One region of the Janibacter sp. FSL W8-0316 genome, then DNA from elsewhere that is predicted to be linked to it. Evidence: riboswitches for the same ligand, from Rfam matches in the RefSeq annotation. Region 1 holds a riboswitch; the other holds the start of a gene.
The links. A riboswitch is a leader RNA that binds a small molecule or an ion and turns the genes downstream of it on or off. The one in region 1 is predicted to bind cobalamin.
Positions count from the first base shown of each region.

Region 2: linked by a shared signal. The riboswitch ahead of NYE39_RS12490 (FecCD family ABC transporter permease) and the one ahead of cobN (cobaltochelatase subunit CobN) in region 1 are both predicted to bind cobalamin.

Region 1 covers NZ_JBBOQX010000001.1:3,373,939-3,377,341, reverse strand. The annotation lists gene cobN (cobaltochelatase subunit CobN) at 1-1,611, opposite strand, end outside; cobalamin riboswitch at 1,671-1,800, opposite strand; gene NYE39_RS16530 (hypothetical protein) at 1,844-3,019, shown strand; gene NYE39_RS16525 (precorrin-8X methylmutase) at 3,019-3,403, shown strand, end outside.
Region 2 covers NZ_JBBOQX010000001.1:2,539,961-2,543,363, reverse strand. The annotation lists gene NYE39_RS12495 (ABC transporter ATP-binding protein) at 1-324, opposite strand, end outside; gene NYE39_RS12490 (FecCD family ABC transporter permease) at 321-1,379, opposite strand; cobalamin riboswitch at 1,421-1,598, opposite strand; gene NYE39_RS12485 (S8 family peptidase) at 1,670-3,364, shown strand.

The sequences.
Region 1 (3,403 bases):
GACGACCGCGTGGGCGCCGAACTCCTCCTCGATCCAGCGATAGGTCGCGAGGTAGTGGTGGGTCGGCGGCAGGTCAGGGTCGTGGTAGATCGCGATGGGGTTCTCGCCGAAGCCGCGGGGCGGCTGGACGAGCAGGGCGACATTGCCGCGGACGAGCGCCGCGGTGACGATCTCCTGCTCTCGAGGCTCCTCCGTCGCACCTCGACCCACGTCCCGCACGAAGACCTCGCCGGGCGCCTCGCCCCAGTGCTCGGTCATCGCCTCGCGCAGGTCGGTGGGGAAGGCGTCGAACCACTCCCGGTAGCGCGCGGCCGGGATGCGCACCTGCGCGCCCTCGACCTGCTCCTGGGTGAGCCACTCCTCGTCCTGCCCACCGGCGGCGATGAGCTCGTGGATGAGGGCATTGCCCGACGTCGTGTCAGCGGCCTCGCCTTCGACCGGAGGGAGCGGGTCCATCCCGACGAAGCCGTCACCGAGGTCGTAGCCTGCCTCCCGCATCGCGCGCAGCAGGCGGATCGTCGAGACCGGGGTGTCGAGGCCGACGGCATTGCCCAGGCGGGAGTGCTTCGTCGGGTAGGCCGAGAGGACGACGGCGATCTTGCGCTCGGCGACGGGCGTCGAGCGCAGGCGCGCGTGGTTGACCGCGATGCCGGCGACGCGGGAGGCGCGCTCGGGGTCGGCGACGTAGTGCGGCAGGCCCTCGTCGTCGAACTCCTTGAAGGAGAAGGCGACCGTGATGAGGCGGCCGTCGAACTCGGGGACGGCGACCTGGGTCGCGACGTCGAGCGGGCTCATGCCGTCGTCGGACTCCTCCCAGTCGGCGCGGCCCCAGGTGAGGCACAGGCCCTGGAGGATCGGGATGTCGAGGGCGGCGAGCTTCTCCACGTCCCAGGCCTCGTCGTCCTCGCCGGCGCCGGCGGTGGCGGGCTTGGTGCCGCCGGCCGCGAGGACCGTCGTGACGAGCGCGTCGAGGGTGCCGAGGTGCTCGAGCAGACCGTCGGGGGCGTCGCGCAGCGAGGCGGAGTGGATGACGACGCCCTGGCCGCCGGCAGCGTCGATCGCGTCGGCGAGCGCGTGCGCGTAGTCGGTGTTGCCGGCGGCGTACTGGGCCCGGTAGATGAGGACGCCGACGCGGGGACGACGGGTGTCGCTGCCGGAGGTGTCGAGGGCGGCGGGCTCGTCGCGCTCGAGGACGCCCCACTGGGGCAGCGCCTGCGGCGCCTCGAAGCCCTCGCCGGTGAGCAGGAGGGTGTCGCCGAGGAAGGCGTGCAGCTGCGCGAGGTTGGCCGGTCCCCCTTCGGCCAGGTAGCGGTGGGCCTCCGCGGCGGTGCCGGGCGGGACCGTCGACAGCTCCATGAGCGCGGCGTCGGGCTCCTGGGTGCCGCCGAGGACGACGAGCGGGGCGCTGGCCGAGCGCAGGTCGGCGAAGCCCTCCCACAGCCCCTGCGGGGAGCCGAGGTAGCGCACGACGACGATGTCGGCACCGGCGACGCGCTCGGCGATCTGCTCGTCGGTGAGGCGGGCCGGGTTGCCGACGACGTAGTCGACGCCAGCGCTGCGCGCGCTCAGCAGGTCGGTGTCGGAGGTGGACAGCAGGGCGACGGTGGTCACGTCTGGCTCCTTGGCGGGGGTCCGCGCCCCGCGATCGAAGGGAGGGACCCGCACGGTCTCGTGCAGGCCGGCCGACAGAGCGTGTCTGACTCGCGAAGGGGGCTTCGCTCACAGTGGCGGGACCGTCCCGGACTTGCACCGGGTTCCGCGCTGCTCGGTTGCGGGCAGCCTACCGGGGGCCCGCAGTAGCGCGGCAGCGCTGTGAGTACACCGCCGCGTAGGCTGCCCTGCCGTGAGCACACCGACGCCCTCCCGCAGCGGGGCCGACCGCTGCCCGGGGCTGCTCACCCCCTTCGTCTCGGCAGACGGGGCGATGGTGCGCCTGCGGGTGCCGGGAGGCCGGGTGGACGCCGCCAGCCTGCTCGAGATCTCTTCTCTCGCAAGCCGGTTCGGCAACCCGGACATCACGGTCACCTCGCGCGGCAGCCTGCAGCTGCGCGGCCTGCCCGACCCGCTCCCTCGCGAGCTCATCACGGCGATCGACGACCTCGGGCTCGTCCCCTCCGGGCCGCACGACAAGGCGCGCAACATCGTCGGCGATCCACATGCCGGACTCGACGACCTCGTGACCGCCCTCGACGAGGAGCTGCTCGCGGACCCCGGGCTGGCGGAGCTGCCGGGCCGCTTCCTGCTCGCCGTCGCCTCCCCCGACGGGCCCGTGCTCGCCGAGCCGTGGGACGTCGCGGTCATCGCCCCGCCCCTGCCTGAGCCCACGCTGCCTGAGGTGCGACGAAGGAGCCTCGAAGGCACCGCACAGGTCGTCGCCGACGGTCGCGCAGTCACCGTCTCGCGCGCCCGGGCCGCCGCGACGGCTCTCGACGTCGCCCGGCGCTTCCTCGCCGCCCGGACCGACACCCGCACGTGGAACCTGCGCGACCTGCCCGACGAGGACCGGGGCGACCTGCTGCCGGGGGGCTCCCCCTTCGACGTCGTGGCGGGCGACCCACCTGAGCCGGGGCCGGCGGGGGACGACCTCGTGGCGCTCGTGCCGCTGGGGCTGCTGACTCCGGCGATGGTGGAGGGGCTTCGAGAGGTCGCCGGGTCTCGAGAGTCGTCGCAGGGCTCCTCCCACCTCGACCAGCGGATCGTCGTCACGCCCTGGCGCTCGGTCGTCGTGCCGGGGGCCGCGGGGCGGGCCGAGGAGCTCGCGGCGGCCGGCTTCGCCACGGCCGCCGACTCCCCCTGGACCGTCCTCACCGCCTGCGCCGGAGCCCCCTCGTGCGGGCGGACGACGACCCGCACGCGCGACCTCGCCAGGGAGGCCGCCCCCTTCGTCGACGTCGCCGGACCGGCCGTGCACGTCATCGGCTGCGAGCGCTCGTGCGGCCACCCCGCCCGCGCCCACGCGACCGCCCTCAACCCCACCAACGCAGCGGATGTCGTTGCGGCACAACACGAGAAGGCTTGATGAACCCCCTTCGCCAACCGCCTCGCCGGTACGACTACGTCACCGACGGGCAGGAGATCTACCGCCGCTCCTTCGGGATGATCCGCGACGAGGCCGACCTCAGCGGTCTGCCCGCCGACCTCCACGGTGCTGCCGTGCGGATCATCCACGCCGCTGGTGACGTCGGCATCACGAGCGAGATCGCCGGCCACCCCGAGGTCGCCGCTGCCGCCCACGCTGCGCTCGTCGCCGGGGCGCCGATCCTCACCGACAGCAACATGCTCGCGCAGGGCGTCACCCGCCGCCGCCTGCCCGTCGACAACGAGGTGGTCTGCACCCTGCGCGAGCCGCAGGTGCCCGACCTCGCCGCCCAGTGGGGCACGACCCGCGCGGCCGCCGCCGTCT
Region 2 (3,403 bases), 830 kb from region 1:
CGGCGGCCGGTGGGGGATGCGGCCCATGGCGACCATCTCGCCGACGAGGAGGTCCTCGGGCGGTCCGTCCTCCTGCGCGACGTGGGCCAGGCGGGTCGCCCGCTGCCGCGGGGTCAGGTCGGCCATGTCGACACCGTCGACCTGCACGGTCCCGGCGACGGGGCGGCGCAGGCCGGTGAGGGCCCGCAGGAGCGTCGACTTGCCGCTGCCGTTGCGCCCGACGATCGCGAGCATCGAGCCGCGCGGCACGTCGAGATCGACGTCGGAGACGATGGTGCGCCCGCCGATCGCGGCGGCGAGCCCGTGGCAGGTCAGGTGGCTCATTCGCCGCCTCCCGAGTAGGTGTAGTGACGGCGGCCGAGCAGCAGCAGGAAGACCGGCGCCCCGACCAGACCGGTGACCACGCTGAGCGGGATCTCCTGGGGCGCCACGACGGTCCGGGCCGCGACGTCGACCCAGAGCATGAAGAGGGCGCCACCGACCGCGGCGACCGGCAGGACGACGCGGTGCCGTGCCCCGACGACGATCCGGGCCAGGTGCGGGACGACGAGACCGACGAAGCCGATGCCCCCGGACACCGCGACGAGCACGCCGACGAGCACGGAGACGAGGACGAAGAGGGCGATGCGCAGGCCCTTGACCGGCACGCCGAGCGCCGAGGCCACGTCGGCGCCGGCGGCGAGCGCGTCGAGCCACGAGTGCAGCGCGACGAGCAGGAGCGTCGCGAGCACGACGACGATGACCGACGGCAGGATCTGCTCCCACACCGAGCCGGAGAGGCTGCCGAGCAGCCAGAAGAGCACCGACTGGGTCGCCCGCGGGTCGGCGCTGAAGAAGACGAGGAAGCTCGAGACGGACGAGAAGGCGGCCGACATGACCACTCCCGTGAGCACGAGCCGAAGGGGGGTGATCCCGCCCTGGGCCATGGAGATCCCGAAGACGAGGGCGGTCGCGAGCAGCGCGCCGCCGAGGGCGCCGGCGGACAGCGCCCAGATGCCCAGACCGCTGAAGACCCCGAGGACGATGACGAGCGTGGCGCCGACGCCGGCGCCCGAGGAGACCCCGAGCAGGTAGGGGTCGGCGAGCGGGTTGCGCACGAGCGTCTGCATGCACGCACCGGCGATGGACAGCCCCGCGCCGACGACGACGGCCATGATGACGCGCGGCGCGCGCAGCTCCCAGACGATCGTGTCGTAGGTCGGGTCGCCGCCCCGGCCGCCGGCGAGCCGCGCGCGCAGCACGTCGACGACGCCGGAGACGCTGAGCGGCTCGGAGCCGAAGGCGAGCGAGACCACCGCGCTCACCGCCGTCGCCACGACGAGCGCGACGAGGAGCGGGACGGCGGGGACACGTCGTCCGCCGGGACGGTCGTGGGACACCGGGGTCTCCAGATGCATCGGGGGCCTGATCGCGAGGCCCGGTCGGATGTGACGAGCCAGCAGGTCTTCGGACTCGGGATCATCCCGACGGGGCGCCTTCCCGGGCTGGTTGCCCAGTGGCGTCGCACCCCGCCAGTCACCCTCACCGCTGCGCGACAGTCCCGGACTCGCACCGGGTTCCCTCTGCACTGGTGTGCGTCTGGCTCGCCCCCGACCCTACGGCACCGCCTGCCGCGACCTCCCTTCGCCTCCTAGACTCGGGGCACACCGCACGCACAGAGGGGACCACCATGCGCGGACGCAGGACCTGGGGTGCGCTCGTCGCGCTGACGCTGACGGTGGGCGGCTGCTCGCTCATCGAGGGCGACGACGACGCGACCTCGTCGCCCACCTCGAGCAGCGCCACGAGCCGGCCGAGCTCGACGCCGGCGCAGTCGAGCTTCGAGCTCTTCGACCCGCCGCGCGAGGGCCGCGACTGGGTGGTCCTCGTCGAGGACCCGGGCGACACCGACCGGGTCGCCGACGAGCTCGAGGCCGGCGGTCTCGCGCTCACCTCCGTCAACACCGCGGTGGGCATGGTGACCCTGCGCAGCGAGGACGACGACGTCGCCGAGCGGGCGAAGGGGGTCGACGGCGTCACCGACGCGGTGACCGACCGCAGCGCCTCCTGGACCCCCGAGCCGCCTGCCGAGCCCGACCCGGGCGACACGACTCCCGCAGCGGACCTCCCTTCGCCCCCGGACGTGCCGGAGGGTGGCGACCCCCTCGACGGCTGGCTTTGGGGCATGGAGGCGGTCAATGCGCGCGGCGCCCACGAGGTGACTCCCGGGCGCCCCGAGGTGCGCGTCGGGGTCATGGACACCGGCATCGACGCCAGCCACCCCGACCTGGCGCCCGTGCTCGACAGGGGCCTGTCCAAGAGCTTCGTCAGCGACATCCCCGACATCGACGGCGAGTGCGAGCACGAGAGCTGCATCGACCCCGTCGGCGAGGACGACGGCGGGCACGGCACCCACGTGGCCGGCACGATCGCCGCCGCGGCCAACGACCTCGGCGTCACCGGCGTGGCCCCGGGCGTGACGCTCGTCGACCTGCGGGCCGGGCAGGACGCCGGGCTCTTCTTCCTCGGCCCCACGGTCAACGCCCTGACCCACGCCGCCGACCAGCGGCTCGACGTGGTCAACATGAGCTTCTACGTCGACCCGTGGCTCTACGCCTGCGAGGGCGGGGCGCCGGGCGACAGCCCGGAGCAGGCCGCCTTCCAGGACGTCATGCTCGAGCTCGTCCACCGGTCGCTCGACCTCACCCACGAGGCCGGCGTGACCCTCGTGACCTCCGCCGGCAACGACGGCGCCGACATGGGCGACCCGAGCCGCGACAGCTCGAGCCCCAACTACGGCGGCGACCCGCGCAACCGGACCATCGACCCAAAGACCTGCGAGCGACTGCCGCTGGCCGGCGAGCACGTCATCTCGGTCGCCTCGGTGGACGAGGGCAATGTGCGCTCGACCTTCAGCAACTGGACCTCGACGCCCGACGACGGCCTCGTCGACGTCGCCGCCCCCGGCGGCGAGGAGACCTCGGGCCGCGGCGGCATCCTCTCCGCGGCCTCGCGCTCCGTGGTCACGGCCGAGGGCCTCGTCGACGCCGAGGGCCGGGTCACCGAGACCGGCGCCGACATCGTCGTGCGCAGCTGCCCCGAGTCGATCAGCGGCAACGACCCCGACCCCGACGGCCGGTGCGGCCTCTACGTCTGGAACCAGGGCACCTCGATGGCCTCGCCCCACGCCTCGGGCGTCGCCGCGCTGATCATCAGCGCCCACGGCGACCGGATGGCCCCGGACGACGTGGCCGAGCGGCTCGGCGAGAGCGCCACCGAGATCCCCTGCCCCGATGACGAAGGAAGCGTGCGTTGCGTCGGCGACGACCAGCGCAACGGTATCTTCGGCGAGGGCGTCGTCAACGCCGACCGGGCGGTGCGCTGACCCCTCCCGGTCGCTGAGGAGGTCGCGCAGCGACCGTCT